2 regions of the Micrococcus sp. 093350064-1 genome follow, and region 1 is predicted to be linked to the other one. Evidence: predicted binding sites of a transcription regulator. Region 1 holds the regulator's gene; the other holds the start of a gene.
What was found. The regulator LexA, encoded in region 1, represses DNA repair genes until DNA is damaged. The targets are predictions, from matches to a motif close to TCGAACANNTGTTCGA.
Positions count from the first base shown of each region.

Region 2: a site for LexA is predicted at 3,465-3,480, ahead of ACUW6W_RS01915 (DUF6504 family protein). Genes of this name have one in related genera too.

Region 1 is NZ_JBSEYU010000001.1:85,525-93,294, reverse strand. It holds gene ACUW6W_RS00425 (SseB family protein) at 1-341, opposite strand, end outside; gene priA (bifunctional 1-(5-phosphoribosyl)-5-((5-phosphoribosylamino)methylideneamino)imidazole-4-carboxamide isomerase/phosphoribosylanthranilate isomerase PriA) at 338-1,123, opposite strand; gene ACUW6W_RS00415 (hypothetical protein) at 1,156-1,314, opposite strand; gene hisH (imidazole glycerol phosphate synthase subunit HisH) at 1,314-1,973, opposite strand; gene hisB (imidazoleglycerol-phosphate dehydratase HisB) at 1,973-2,554, opposite strand; gene ACUW6W_RS00400 (histidinol-phosphate transaminase) at 2,737-3,858, opposite strand; gene ACUW6W_RS00395 (LysM peptidoglycan-binding domain-containing protein) at 3,902-4,276, opposite strand; gene lexA (transcriptional repressor LexA) at 4,571-5,287, shown strand; gene ACUW6W_RS00385 (ATP-dependent DNA helicase) at 5,331-7,430, opposite strand; gene hflX (GTPase HflX) at 7,427-7,770, opposite strand, start outside.
Region 2 is NZ_JBSEYU010000001.1:402,035-409,804, reverse strand. It holds gene ACUW6W_RS01920 (DNA polymerase III subunit alpha) at 1-3,011, opposite strand, end outside; gene ACUW6W_RS01915 (DUF6504 family protein) at 3,008-3,334, opposite strand; gene ACUW6W_RS01910 (DUF6318 family protein) at 3,808-4,527, shown strand; gene ACUW6W_RS01905 (PKD domain-containing protein) at 5,022-5,492, shown strand; gene ACUW6W_RS01900 (hypothetical protein) at 5,561-5,806, opposite strand; gene ACUW6W_RS01895 (hypothetical protein) at 5,803-6,162, opposite strand; gene ACUW6W_RS01890 (SOS response-associated peptidase) at 6,255-7,106, opposite strand; gene ACUW6W_RS01885 (hypothetical protein) at 7,108-7,356, opposite strand; gene ACUW6W_RS01880 (S-(hydroxymethyl)mycothiol dehydrogenase) at 7,561-7,770, shown strand, end outside.

The DNA of each region.
Region 1 (7,770 bases):
GCGAGCACCTCCGTCACCTCCCGCTCACCGGCGGAGCCGTCCGTCAGGGCCGACATGACGGCGGTCCACTCGGCCGGGCTGGTGCCGTCGTCCTCGTCGAACACGTGCAACGGGTTCGCGGAGCCGTCCACGCCGGGGCCGGAGAGGTCACGGCCCTGCCACGGGACGCCCGCGGTGTCCGCGGTGTTCTCGCCCGCGGTCTTCTCCCGCATGCGGTCGAGTGCGGCCCGGATGTGCCCCGGCAGCTCCCGGGCCGCCGGATGCGGCACCGCGACCGTCTCGTCGATCGGACCGAGCCCGTCGTCGCGGGCCAGGCCGCCGTCGTCGTGCGAGCCCGTCACGGGGCGACCGGGCCGGGCTGCTCGGAGCGCGCCTGCTCCACCGTGGCGCCGCCGGCGACGGCCAGCGCCTGCTCCAGGCTGAAGCGGCCGGCGTACAGCGCCTTGCCCATGATCGCGCCCTCGACGCCCTGGCCGGTCATGGCCGCGAGCGCGGCAACGTCCTCGAGGGAGGAGATGCCGCCCGAGGCGACGACCGGCTTCGCGGTCTTCGCGCAGACCTGGGCGAGCAGCTCCGTGTTCGGCCCCTTGAGCGTGCCGTCCTTCGTGACGTCGGTGACCACGTAGCGGGCGCAGCCGGCGTCCTCGAGGCGGTCCAGCACCTCCCAGAGGTCGCCGCCCTCCTTCGTCCAGCCACGGGCGGCGAGCGTGGTGCCGCGCACGTCGAGGCCCACGGCCACCCGGTCGCCGAAGCGCTCGATGACGCGCGCGGTCCAGTCCGGGTCCTCGAGGGCGGCGGTGCCCAGGTTCACCCGCGCCGCACCCATCTCGAGGGCGTTCTCGAGCGATGCGTCGTCGCGGATGCCACCGGACAGCTCGATCTTCACGCCGATCTCCTCCACCACACGGCGCATGACCTCGCGGTTGTCACCGCGACCGAAGGCCGCGTCCAGGTCCACGAGGTGGATCCACTCCGCGCCGGCGCGCTGCCAGTCCAGGGCGGCGGTCACCGGGTCGCCGTACGAGGTGGCGCTGCCGGCCTCGCCCTGGACGAGGCGGACGGCCTGGCCGTCCTGGACGTCGACGGCGGGCAGCAGCTCGAGTGCGGGGGCGTTCGGGGTCATGGGGTTCCTCTCGGGTGGGGCGGCCGGCGCGATCAGGCGCCGACGGTCAGGAAGGAGGCGGCGATGGCCATGCCGGCCAGCACGAGGACGATCACGATGGCCCACAGCGGCGCCTTCTGCGTGCGCATGGACCAGGCGGCGCCGAGCAGCAGCCCGCCGAGGGCGAGGTACAGGACGGACCAGTAGGGCATCAGAGGGTCTCCAGCCAGTTGCGCAGCAGCTGCAGCCCGGCGTCCCCGGACTTCTCGGGGTGGAACTGCGTGGCCGACAGGGGGCCGTTCTCCACGGCGGCGATGAAGTCCGCGCCGTGGTGCGCCCAGGTGACCTGGGGCGGACGCATGGCGGAGATCGTCTGGTCGAACTCCCAGTCGAGCACGCCGTAGGAGTGGACGAAGTAGAACCGCTCGTCCTCGATGCCCGCGAAGAGGGCGCTGCCCTCGGGCGGCCGGACGGTGTTCCAGCCCATGTGCGGCAGGACCTCGGCGGGCAGCTCGGCGACGACACCCGGCCACTCGCCCATGCCTGCGGTGCGCTCGCCGTGCTCGACGCCGGCGTCGAAGAGGATCTGGTGGCCCACGCAGATGCCGAGGACGGGTCGGCCCCCGGCCACGCGGCGGCCGATCCAGCGGGTGCCGCCGACCTCCGTCAGGGCCCGCATCACGGACGCGTACGCCCCGACGCCGGGCACGAGCAGCCCGTCGGCCTCCTGCACGGCCTGCGGATCGCGCGTGAGCTCGACCTCCGCGCCGGCCCGCTCCACGGCACGCAGCGCCGAGTGCACGTTGCCCGAGCCGTAGTCCAGGACGGCGACGCGCGGCCGCACACCGGGGACGGTGGTGGGGCGGGCCATCAGAGGGCGCCCTTGGTGGAGGGCACGCCGGTCATGCGGGGGTCGTCCTCGACGGCGGCGCGCAGGGCGCGGGCGAAGGCCTTGAACTGCGCCTCGACGATGTGGTGCGGATCCCGGCCCCGCACGACGTCCATGTGGAGGCAGATCGCCGCGTGGTACGTGATCGACTCGAACACATGGCGGGTCATGGAACCGGTGAAGTGCCCGCCGATGAGGTGGTACTGCTGCCCCTCGGGCTCGCCCTCGTGCACGAGGTACGGCCGGCCGGAGACGTCGACGACGGCGCGCGCCAGCGCCTCGTCCAGCGGCACGGACGCCTCGCCGAAGCGGCGGATGCCGGACTTGTCCCCGAGCGCGGTCTTGAGCACCTCGCCCAGGGTGATGGCGACGTCCTCGACCGTGTGATGCACGTCGATGTGCGTGTCCCCGGTGGCACGGACCGTCAGGTCGATCTGGGAGTGCCGGGACAGCGCGGTGAGCATGTGGTCGTAGAACGGCACGGTGGTGGAGATCTCAGCGCGGCCGGTGCCGTCCAGATCCATCTCGACGTACACGTCCGACTCGCTCGTGGTGCGCGTCATGCGCGCACGGCGTCCGGAGATCAGCTCGGCTGCCACGGGTCCTCCTCGGGCTGGGTCCGCACCGGTCCGGGACGGGTGCGGGGGGGATGCGGGTGCGCGCGGCCGGTGCCGGCGGGCCGGGGCGCCGCGCGCGCTGTCCCCATCCTAGGGAGCCGGGCGGACGCCCAGACTCCGGTGACGCCTCAGGACCGGTGCCCGGTCTCGCCGAGGACCTCCTCGAGAGCGGTGAGGAACGCCGTCGTCTCCGGCTCGGTGCCGGCGGTGACGCGCAGGTGGTGCGGGATGCCGACGTCCCGCACGAGGACGCCGCGGTCGAGCAGGCGGCGCCACACGTCGGAGGCGTCCTCGAGGTGACCGAAGAAGACGAAGTTCGAGTCGGACACCGAGGGCCTCAGTCCCAGGCCGCGCAGGGTGGAGACGATGCGGTCGCGCTGGGCCTTGATGTCCTCCACGGTGCGCAGCAGCGCGTCCACGTGGTCGAGGGCGGCCTCCGCCGTGGCCTGCGTGACCGCGGAGAGGTGGTACGGCAGGCGCACCAGGCGCAGGGCGTCGGTGACGGCGGGGTCCGCGGCCAGGTAGCCCAGGCGCGCGCCGGCCAGGGCGAACGCCTTGGACATGGTGCGCGTGACGATCAGCCGCTCGCGGCCGGGCAGGAGGGTGAGGGCGGAGCGGGTGCCGGCGAGGGCGAACTCCGCGTAGGCCTCGTCCATGACGACCATCGCGCCGGGCCCGCCGGCGGCCTCGTTCTGCGCCTGCGCGGCGTACACGGCCTCGATGGTCGCCAGGTCCAGGGCCGTGCCCGTCGGGTTGTTGGGGGAGGCCAGGAAGACGACGTGCGGACGGTGCTCCCGCACCATGGCCGCCGCGTGCTCGGCGCTGAGGGTGTGGTCCGCGGCGCGGCCGCCGTCCACGAACACGGTGTCCGTGCCGCCGGCCAGCAGCGGGTACATGGAGTACGAGGGCAGGAAGCTCAGCAGTGTCCGCCCGGGGCCGCCGAAGGCCTGGAGGATCTGCTGCAGGATCTCGTTGGAGCCGTTGCCGGCCCACACGTGGTCCGCCGTGAGGCCGTGGCCGAGGTAGCCGGCGAGCGCGCGTCGCAGGCCCGTGAACTCGCGGTCCGGGTAGCGGTTCAGCCCCCCGGCGACGGCCGCGACCCGCTCGGCGATGGCGGTGGCGACCTCCTCCGGCACCGGGTGCGTGTTCTCGTTGGTGTTGAGCATGTACGGCACGTCCAGCTGGGGGGCGCCGTAGGGGCTCAGGCCGCGGAGGTTCTCGCGCAGGGGCAGAGAGCTGAGGTCGGTCATGGCCGCCAGTCTAGGAACCCTGGAGGGCGAGGCCCGCCGTGCGTCACCGCGTGGCCGGGACGAACAGCTCCTCGCCCGGGGCGGGGGCCCGGCCCTCGAGCCCGTTGAGCTCGTCGATCGTGGCGATCACCTCGTAGACGTCCGCCTCCGGCGCCACCGTGGTGGCGATGGTCCACAGGCTGTCCCCGGGCATGACCGTGACGGACTGGGTGGCGGGTCCCGCGGTGTCCGCGGACACCGCGGCGGGCGACAGCAGCACACCCAGGAAGAAGGCGGCCGCCAGCGTGGCGGCCACGGCCGCGGCGATCACGGGGATCCCTCGCAGGACGAGGCGGCCGCGGCGGGTCAGACGGATGGTGGCCGGACGCGGCCGCGCCGTCGCGGGCGAACCGGCGAACTGGGCGGTGGTGAGCGTCATGGTGTCCTCCTCCGGGGCGGATGCCCTCCAGGCTATCGAACATCTGTTCGAATCCGTTCGAATCCCTTTCTAGCACAGGTGTTCGAGACACGCCACGAACAAATCGAACATATCTTTGAAGGAGAGGCGGCTCTCCTCTAGGCTCGAGGCGATGCACGGACGCCCCGGAACGCCCCCGGGGATCGCCAGGACACAGGCAACCAGCGGGGGCGGACACGGTAAGCGTCCGGACGGCAGCCGGACGCCGGAACATGAGGCCGGCCACCATCACCCCCGGGAGAACGGACGGCAGCCATGAGCACCACCGACGATCAGCCGGCGGCGCGCGCGCCGCTCACCGACCGCCAGCGGCGGATCGTGCAGACCATCCGGGACGCGATCGCCGACCACGGCTACCCGCCCTCCATGCGCGAGATCGGCGATGCCGCGGGCCTGGCCTCGCTCTCCTCCGTCACGCACCAGCTGGGCCGTCTCGAGCGGCACGGCTACATCCGGCGCGACCCCGGACGCCCGCGTGCCCTCGAGGTGCTGCTCGACGTGGACGGCACCCCGCTGGGCGACGCCGCCTCCCCCGCCGCTGCGCCGTCGTCGCGGGTCACCGCGATCCCCGCGTGGCACACCGGCGCAGACGAGGCGGACAGCGTGCCGGTCCCCTGGGTCGGCCGCATCGCGGCGGGCGGCCCGGTCCTGGCTGAGCAGCAGGTCGAGGACGTCATGGCGATCCCGCGACGCCTTACGGGCGAGGGCGAGCTGTTCATGCTGCGCGTCACGGGCGACTCGATGGTGGACGCCGCGATCTGCGACGGCGACTGGGTGGTGGTGCGCCGGCAGGAGACGGCGGAGAACGGCGACATCGTCGCGGCCCTGCTCGACGACGAGGCCACCGTGAAGACCTTCCGCCGCCGCGACGGGCACACCTGGCTCCTCCCCCAGAACACGGCCTACGAGCCCATCCTCGGCGATCACGCCACCGTGATGGGGCGCGTCGTCACGGTCCTGCGCTCACTCTGACCCGCTCCCTCCGACCGGGCCGACGGCCCGAGGCCGAGCGAGGTCAATCGCCCGAGGCGAGCCGTGCCAGCACCCCGCGGACGACGTCGCGGTCCGTGGTGCGCCAGAAGTCCGGCAGGGCGCTCGTGATGTAGCCGCCGTACCGCTCGGTGGCCAGGCGGGGGTCCAGCACGGCCACCACGCCGCGGTCCGTCACGGAGCGCACGAGGCGCCCGGCGCCCTGGGCCATGCGCACGGCCGCATGCGTGGCGGAGATCCGCATGAACCCGTTGCCGCCGTGCCGGGCGACGTCCCGGGTGCGGGCCTGGGAGAGCGGGTCGTCCGGCCGCGGGAACGGGATGCGGTCGATCACCACGAGCCGCAGCGAGTTCCCCGGCACGTCCACGCCCTGCCACAGGCTCATGGTCCCGAACAGGGACGTGTCCGGCTCCTCGGAGAACTGGCGCACGAGGGCGGAGAGGGTCGCGTCCCCCTGGCACAGGATCGTGGTCTTCGGCCCGAGCCGACGGCGCATCTCGGCGGCGGCGTCCTCGGCCGCCCGGCGCGAGGAGAACAGGCCGAGGGCCCCGCCCCGCGACGCCCTCAGGAGCGCCTCGAGCTCATCCAGGGACTCGGGCGAGGCCGTCCGGCCGGGCCGGGGCAGGTGCCGGGCCACGTAGAGCACCCCCTGACGCGGGTAGTCGAAGGGGCTGCCGACGTCGAGGGCCTCGAACTTCGGGGCGTCCGGGCCGGCCAGGCCCACGTCGCCGGCCACCGAGTCGAACCGGCGCTCCCCCGAGCCCACGGTGAGCGTGGCGGAGGTGAGCACCGTCGTCGCCTTGCCGAACAGGCCCTCCCGCAGCTTGCCGGCCACCGAGAGCGGGGCCACGTAGAGCTGGGGCGGGTCGGTCTCGTCCCCCGGCTGCCAGCCCACGCCGGGCTCGAAGTGGCCGGGGCGGGTGGCCCACAGCACCTCGGGGAAGTCGGCCTCGGGCCGGGCCGCGAGCATGCGCTCCACCACCTCGAGGACCTCGAGGATCCGCGAGCGCGCCATCTGCCGTCCGCCGTCGGCATCGGCCTCCTTGTCCTTGTCCTGGCCGAGGTCGGACAGGCACTGACGCGCGGCGGTGAGGACGCCGGTGAGGGCCTGCTCCTGCACCTCGTCCGGGCCCGCGGCGATCAGGCCGGACGGGGTGTCCGTGAACGCGCGGTCCAGGGCCGCCCCGGCCTCGATCAGGTCCTCCACGGCCACCGTGGTGTGGCGGCGCAGCGAGGTGGCCGCGCCGTGCACGATCGACCCGGACAGCTGCCCCGTGACCGCGCCGGTCACCCGGTCCTGCAGCTCGTGGGCCTCGTCCACGACGACGGCCGAGTACGCCGGCAGCACCGCGAGCCCCTCGAAGGCGCTGATGGCGAGCATCGCGTGGTTGGTGACCACGACGTCCGCGTCCGCCGCGTCCGCGCGGGCCCGCTCGGAGAAGCACTCCTCGGCCTGGGGGCAGCGGGACGCGCCGAGGCAGTCGACCGCGGAGACGGAGACCTGCCGCCACGCGCGGTCGGTGACGGGGACCTCGAGGTCGTCGCGGTCCCCGGTCTCGGTCTGGTCCGCCCACGCCCGCAGGTACATGACCTCCTTGCCCAACAGGGAGGAGGGCCCGGCGGCGCCGTCCGTGGCGGAGCCGATCACCCCGCCGTCGTCGGCGACCGTGAAGAGGGCCTCCTCGCCCTCGTCCCCGGGGTAGCCGCCGTCCACCTTGTGGCGGCACAGGTAGTTGGAGCGGCCCTTGACCAGGGCGACGACGGGCTCGCGAGGCAGCTCGTCCTTGAGCGCCTCGACCAGCCGAGGGGCGTCCCGCTTCATGATCTGGGCCTGCAGTGCGAGCGTGGCCGTGGCGACGACGACGGGGTCCTCCTGCGTCATCGCGTGCTGGAGCGCGGGGATCAGGTAGGCCAGGGACTTGCCGGTGCCGGTGCCGGCCTGCACGAGCAGGTGGCGGCGCGACTCGAGGGCGCGCGCCACCTGCAGCACCATCTCCCGCTGACCCGCGCGGTGCTGGCCGCCGGTGGCCTGCACCGCGGCGTCCAGGAGGCGCAGCGCCTCGCGCTCGTGCTCCGTGCGTGGCTGCGCGCCGCCCGCCCCGGCTTCCTTCGCCCGGTCGCTCACGACGCGTCCGCCTCCACGACGAACTCGGCGAAGTCCGGCGCGATGTCCTCACGGACCAGCACGGACAGGCGGGTGCCGCCCTCCTCGTAGCCCTCGGCCAGGATCTCCGCGTCCGCCGAGTGGAGGCGGGAGACCAGCTCACCCCGGGTGAACGGGATCAGCAGTTCGAGCCGCACGTCAGGCCGCGGGATGGTGGCCGCGATGGCGCGCTCGAGCTCGTCGATGCCCTCGCCGGTGCGCGCGGAGACCACCACGGCGTGGGGCTCCTTGGCCCGGATCCGGGCGATGACGGCCGGGTCCGCGGCGTCCGCCTTGTTCAGCACGATGATCTCGGGGATCC
Region 2 (7,770 bases), 320 kb from region 1:
GGGGCCGGGTCCGGGAAGAGCGGGGCGAGGGCGGTGAGCTCGGTGTCCGGCAGGTCCAGGGCCATCTGGCCCTCCACCTGCCGTGGACGGGCGGACCGCGAGCGCGGGGCGGTGCGGCCGGGGGCGGTGCCGCGGGTGGTGGAGTGCTGGAGTTCGAGGTGGTGGACGAGGTCGGTGCGGGAGGCGCCGCCGGGTGGGAGGAGGCAGTCGAGGGCGCCGAGCTGGGCAAGGCGTTCGAGGTTGCGGGCGGTGGGGCGGGCGCGGTCGCGGACGTCGGCGAGGGAGCGGTAGGGGCGGCCGGCGTCGAGGCGGTCGGTCTCGGCTTCGCTGAGTCCGGAGAGGCTGGTGAGGGGCAGGCGGATGCCCCAGCGGCCGGGGGCGCCGTCGTCGACCTCGGGGTGGGCGGGGACCCACTCGACGTGGACGTGGCGCGAGGAGGCGTTGACGTCCACGGGCAGGACGGGGATGCCCATGCGGCGGGCCTCGGCGACCATGAGGCGGGCGGGGTACATGCCGGGGTCGTGTTCGAGGATGGCGGCCATGAAGGCGGCGGGGTGGTGGGTCTTGAGCCAGGCGGAGTGGTAGGTGGGGACGGCGAAGGCGGCGCCGTGGGCCTTGCAGAAGCCGAAGGAGCCGAAGGCGGAGAGGGTGGCCCAGACCTCGTCGATGACTTCGGGGGAGTAGCCGCGGGCGAGGGCGCCGGTGCGGAAGGCCTCTTCGACGAGGTGTTCCTGCGGGCCGCCGAGGAGGCGGCGGTGCTCGTCGGCGCGGGCCAGTCCGCAGCCGGTCATGACGTCCATGGTGCGCAGGACCTGTTCGTGGAAGACGGTGACCCCGTGGGTCTCGGCGAGGACGGGCCGCAGGTCGGGGTGCGGGTAGTGGGCGGGTGCCCAGCCGTGCCGCTGTTCGAGGAAGGGCCGGACCATGTCGGACTGCATGGGGCCGGGGCGGAAGAGGGAGATGTCCACGGTGAGGTCGTTGAACTCGCGGGGGGCGAGTTTGCCGACGAGTTCGCGCTGGCCCGGGGACTCGATCTGGAAGCAGCCGAGGGTGTGGGTGGTGCGGATCATCGCGTAGGTGGCGTCGTCGTCCAGGGGCACCTGTTCGAGGTCGATGCGCTCGCCCGTGGTGCGTTCGACCTCGGCGATCGTGTAGGCGATGGCGGACTGCATGCGCACGCCGAGGATGTCGAGCTTGAGGAAGCCCATGGGGTCCATGTCGTGCTTGTCGAACTGGCTCATGGGCAGGCCCATGCCGGAGGGCTGGACGGGGGTGCGGTGCAGCAGGGCGGCGTCGCCGAGGATGACGCCGCAGGGGTGCATGGAGATGTGGCGGGGCAGGCGGTCGAGGCGTTCGGTGAGGTCGACGAGCAGGTCCAGCTGGCGGTCGCCCTCGGCGCGGCCGGACTCGATGCGGCGGGAGAGGCCGCCGAGTTCGGGCATGCGCTGGAGGGCCTCGCGGAAGTTCGAGGCGGAGAAGCGCCAGAGCTGCTTGGCGATGGCGTCCACCTCGGGTTCGGGCATGCCGAGGGCGAGGCCGGCGTCGCGGACGGCGCCGCGGGCCCGGTAGGCGTTCTGCATGCTCATGAGGGTGGTGCGCTCGGCGCCGAAGCGCTCGACGACGGCATGGTAGATCTCGTGGCGGCGGGCGGACTCCACGTCGATGTCGATGTCCGGGAGGGTGGAGCGGTCGGTGGAGAGGAAGCGCTCCATGATCAGGCCGTTGGCCATGGGGTCGACATGGGAGATCCGCAGGGCGTGGTTGACGAGGGAGGAGGCGCCGGAGCCGCGGGCGGCCACGCGGATGCCCATGCCCTCGATGAGGTCGACGACGGCGGCCACGGTGAGGAAGTAGGAGGAGAAGCCGAGTCGGGTGATGATGCCGAGCTCGTGTTCGGCGCGGTCCTGCAGGTCCCGGGCCGCCTGGCTGGTGCCGGGGAGGCCTCCCCCGGTGTGGAGGTGGGGGTAGCGGGCGAGGAGGCCGGTGCGGGTGCGCGCGCGCAGCACGTGCTCCGGGGGGCCGTCGATGCCGATGACGGCGGCCTCGGGGACGCGGGGCACGCCCCAGCCGAGGTCGGTCTCGGGGTCGAGCGCGCAGGCCTCGGCGAGGCGGCGGGTGGCCTCGAGCAGGGGGGCAGGGCGGTCGTCGGCGGCGGAGGCGACCTCGTGGGCGATGCGGTGCATGGCGGCGGTGGACTTGAGCCAGCCCTGCCCGTTGGGTTGCAGGTCGTGGAGGGCGTCGAGGGAGCTGAGGGCACGGACGGCGTCGAGGACGTCCGCGGTGGCGGCACCGTCCGGGGCCGCGTAGCGCACGGCGTTGGTCAGGACGGCGGGGATGCGGGCCTGGCGGGCGGCGCGGAGGGTCTTCACGGCGTGCCCGGTGTCGAGGCGGCGGCCGGGGGCGGAGAGGTGGGTGACGACGTCGGCGTGGGGGCTGCCTGCGGGCAGGGCCGCCTTCCAGCGGTGCAGGGCGGCGAGGCCGGCCGCGTACCGGCGGCGGGCCAGGTGGCGGCCGACGTCCGAGTCCGGGCCGAGGAGGACGAACAGCTCGGGGGTGGGCGGGTTGTCCCGGTTGGCGGCGGTGGGGACACGGCCGGCCGCCGCGGCGGCGAGCTCGGCGACGCTGGCCCAGGGGCTGCCACCTGCCGCTCCCCCGGTGGTGCGGGCGTGGGCGGCGGAGACGAGCTCGCACAGGGAGCGGTAGCCGGAGCCGTGGCAGCCTCCTCGGGCCAGCACGACCACGCGGCCGGCGTCCTCGTCCTCGCTCCACCGGACGGCCAGGTCCACGCCCACGATCGGGGTGATGCCGTGGCGCAGGCAGGCGCCCACGTGTTTGGCCATGCCGTAGAGCCCGTCCCGGTCGGTGCAGGCCAGCAGGTCCATGTCCGCGGCCGCGGCGGCGGCCACGAGGTCCTCGGGCCAGCTGACCCCGTAGTGGGCGCTGAACGCGGAGGCGACGTGCAGGTGGGCGAAGGGTGCGACGGTGCGTCCGGCCGCGGCGGCCCGGCTCATGCCGACCGCCTCAGATCCTGGGCGTGCTCGTGGACGCGCACGAGCCGCCACCGGCCGGAGTCCAGGTGGTGGGCGACGTCGAGGGTCTGCAGGGGCGCGGCGCCGGCCCGGGCCAGGCGGACCTGCAGCCGCCACATCTCGTGGTCCACGAGACCGGCGCCGCGGCCCTTCTCCGCGCGGACCTCCTCCGCCCACCAGCGGCGCCGCTCGAACCAGCGCATGGGGCGCTCTGCGAGGACGTAGTCCCGCCCGTTCCAGCGCAGCCCCTGCGGGGTGCCGTCTGCCCCGCACTCCACCGCCACCGACTGTGTGAGGACTCCCATTCTGCTTCTCTCCCTGTGCACTGCTGACCGGACCGACGACGGGGTGCCGTCGGGCGATGGGAGCGCGGCCCGTCCGGCGGACCGGACGCGGGGAAGAAGTGGGAAGGTGGGGCCGCACCCCCGATCGTACTCGAACATGTGTTCGAATGCGATGGGTGCGAACGTAGGGCAGCCGCCGGACACGTTAAGGACGCATGACCCCGAGACGGGCGAGGCCGGGAACGCCCTTTCGTGAGGCCGGCTGACCGAGTCCTGGCCGTGGGTCTCGAACCCGACCCTGGGGCGCACATGCACGAGAAAATCGTCTCTGGGCCGGAAGAAGTGCGCCGGCACGGCCCTGTGGACAATGCGAGCAGGACCACAATCCGTCTGCGTATACTCCGAACCAACCGGGCCTCGCATACCACGGGCACCGCACTGCGGGATCAGCGCGGGAGGCGCGGACACACGACGGACATCCAGTTGGAGGGGAAATGTCTCTCACCGCACCCGGGCGCGCCCTGCGCCGCCACCGATTCGCCCAGGCCGGCACGCTCAGCGTGGCCTTGGCGCTCACGCTGACCGCCTGCGGCGGGCAGTCCGAGCCCGCCGAGTCGTCGACGACGTCGCCCTCGTCCGCCAAGCCCGCCGTCGAGACGTCCGCGCCCGCGAGCACGAGCGCGACCGCGGGCGTCAGCTCATCCCCCACGGCCACGGAGAGCGGGTCCGGCGAATACGTGCCCGCGTCTGCCGACGGCCCCGCGCGGAACGTGCCCAAGCCGGAGATGCCCGCCGCCATGAAGGAAGAGACCAAGGAGGGCGCCGAGGCGGCGATTCGCTACTTCTGGGAGGCCATTTACTACACCGACCAGACCGGGGAAACTGCTGATTTTGATTCGACATACAGCGAATACTGCGAGCTTTGCCAAGCCGTATCCGACTCAACTGCCCAGCACTACAAAGAAGGTGGCTGGTCAACGGGAGAGCACACCTCGATCAAATCGTTAACTCTCACCCCGTCAGAGTTTGGCTACACCGCTACTCTTGTTCGTGACGCATCCGCTGTAGATGTCTTCGACTCACAGGGCGTTAGAGACGACTCTGCCAGTGGGGCGGAAACTCACGACGAGACCTGGCTGGCCGACGTAGTCTACGAACCCTCCAAGGGCCACTGGGTGATCGATGAAATGCAAAATCAACAGGATGCGCAATAATGCTTTCTATCTCGCGTATTCTGATTGCAATAGCAACTGCCTGCATCGCCCTAACGCTGATTCAAGCGCCATCGGCGCACGCACAGCGCGCGAATACCTGCACCGATGTTCCCATTAGCGGCAAGCGAGAAGACGTCGAATTTAGGATTCGAACGCAGTGCAAGAAACAGTCGCGAACACAGCCCCCTCAGCCGGCCTCCGAACCGGTATCCGAAGTTACCGCTCCAGGAGCCAGAGAAAAGCCGGCAATCGAGCAGCGCACTGTAGACGCCTGTTTCCCGAATCAAGAAAACAATTCCGATTTTGGGACGTGTCGCGAACAGACCGAGGCCTTTTGCCCAGAAGGGGCATGGGTACGTGAGCAGTTCGTCGACACAACTCGCCCAGATAGGGATCCCTACTACAGCCGGCCGGAATGCGTTACTGCGGTTTCGCCAGGCCCAGCAACAGACGGCGCCCCGCCCGTCTCCATCGACGAGGTCCGCACGCTCCTCGTGCTGAAGCCTGAGATCCGGTCGGACAATGGCGGACGCGGGATCCGCAATGCGGAGACCAACTTCTACGCAGACGCCGAGACGCGCACGCTCGTCACCACCCTCAACGGGGTCGAGGTCGAACTCCGCGCCACGCCGGTGAGCTTCCGCTGGGACTACGGGGACGGGTCCCCCACCAAGACCACCTCGGTCGCAGGCCAGAGCCAGCCGGAGTTCAACGTCCCCACCCCCACGAGCCACGTGTACGAGGACACCGGGCAGTACACGGTCCGCCTCACCACCGTCTACATCGGCGAATACCGGGAGGCCGGGGGCGAGTGGGTGCTCATCCCGGGCACCATCAGCCTCGACTCGGCCCCCGTCACCGCGGACATCTGGCGCACCATCACCCGCAATGTCGCCGATGACTGCAGCGTCGACTCCTCAGCCTGGGGCTGCACCGGCCCCATCGAATCCACTCCGGCCGGCTGAGCACAGACCGCGGGGCGGCCGACGGTCTCCCGTCCACCGCCCCGCGGCCCACTCGTCGGGCAGGTGCGTCAGACCCGGCGCACCCACCCCCGGGCCAGGAACACGAGTCCCGCGCCGACGGCCGCGAGCGCTCCGAGCGCGCCCGCCGGCACCTCACGCCCGGTCTCGACCGTGTCCGGGGTCGTGTGGGCGTCCTCCCCCGCCGGCACGTTCAGGGCCCGGGGCTTCTGCCCATCCGCGAGCGACTCCACGAGTGCGAAGACGTCGGACCGCTCCGCGTCCTGGGTGATGATGACGTCCTCACTCCTGGTCACCCCGTCCAGCGACCAGTCGCGAACGAGGCGGTCGTCGGTCGGGTATGTCGCGTCGGCGAGGTAGTGAAACCCGGTGAAAATTCCAACGCGGTGTCGCGCCAGAGGGTGCCCCAGCGCGGACCCCACGAGAGTTCCGCGACCGACGCGTCGTCGCCCTGGCGCTTGGACCACAATGGCAGCTCCACGCCCGGCTCGGCGTACTTCAGCGCGAGGACCCGCTCGGGGTAGTCCCCAAACACGGGGTCGGCCCGGCTGTGCTCGCCCCACGCGTAGACGAGCCCGGCAGAGGGGCCTCTGTTGCCCTCCGGAATGCCGGCGGTCTCGTCGTCGAGGGCGGCCACCGGGGTGCCGCCCACGGACAGGGTGAACAGGAGATGACCGTCTCCGGCCTCACCGCGGCACCGCGCTTCCGCGTCTCACGGGCAGGTCATCCCCGTCGCCCCGTCTCTCAGAGCAGCGTTCCCTGCTGCTCTCTCATCTCCTGGATCAGTTCTGGCCCGTTGTTCCGGACGTTCCCCACGGCGCTCCCCACGGGCCGCAGCGACCAGCCCGCCGCGACGTCGTACGCGCCGGCGCACACCTGGCCCACGAGGGCGTCGGCTTCTTCGGCAGACCCGAGCGTGTCCGGAGCGAGCCACCGGTCCATCGTCTCGGCATCCATGGGCACGGGCAGCCGGTCGTGCAGCTGGCCGAGCGCGGCGAGCACCGGATCGTCGTCGTCCGCGTCGGGCGCGGCCATGGTGAGGATCGTCGTCGAGAGGACCCAGGCGTCCTCCCCCGCGGCCTTGGCCTCGGGGTCCTGCCACCACTCGTACAGGCCGGCGAACCAGATGACCGGCCCCTCGCCGTCCCCGGCCCCGGCCGGGTGCACGTAGTAGGACTGCTTCTTCGCGGCCCGCCCGTCGGGACCCTTGGCACCAGGCTCCGGCGCCTTCCACTCGTAGTAGCCCTCCACCGGCACGGCGCAGCGGCGGGCGCGGACGGCGGCCCGGAACGTCGGCTTGGAGGCCACGGTCTCCGAGCGCGCGTTGAACGCACGGGACCCCACGGACAGCTCCTTCGCCCACGGCGGCACCAGGCCCCAGCGGGCCACGTGGATCCGCCGGGTCACCCCGGCACCGCCGTCGCCCCCACGGGCGCCTCCGGCGCCGACGTCGTCCGCGTGCGCCACGAGGATCGGCACCTCGGCTGTCGGCGCCACGTTCCAGCTCTGGCGCAGCACCAGGTCCTCATTCGCCTCGGCATCGCCCAGGGCCACCAGGTCGCTCGTGGCGCGGGCCATCACGTAGCGGCCGCACACGTCAGCGGTCCCTCCCGTCCCGGCCGCGCTCGACATACATCCACGCGATGCCGAGGGCGAAGCCCATCATCGCGCAGCCGATCACGGTGCCCCAGGGCCTCTCGGTGCCCAGTCCGAACACCACGCCCAGCCCGACGCCGATCAGCAGCCCCACCAGTGGGATGCGCCACTGAGCGAGCGTGCCGGCACCGGCCGGAGCCCCGGCTGGAGCCTCGTGGGCCTCGTCCTCGTCTCTGCCATGTCGTGCCACGGTTCGCCCCTCCGTTCACATCGATGTTGCGGCTCAGGTTGCAGTCTCCCCCGGCCACTGCGGTGACGCCACACACCAGGCCCCCGGCTGCTCACCGATGCGTCGCACAGGGTCCTGTGATGGGATGGGCAGAACGAGCCCGCACGCCGCGCCGCCCCACGCATGCGCGGCGTCGGGCAGAACCCCACCACCAGGAGGAACAACGTGTCCCAGAAGGTCCGCGGCGTCGTCGCCATGGCGAAGGACGCCCCCGTCACCGTCGAGACCATCGTCATCCCCGATCCGGGACCCGGCGAGGCCGTCGTCGACATCAAGACCTGCGGCGTCTGCCACACGGATCTGCACTACCAGCAGGGCGGGATCGGGGACGAGTACCCGTACCTGCTCGGCCACGAGGCCACGGGTGTGGTCTCC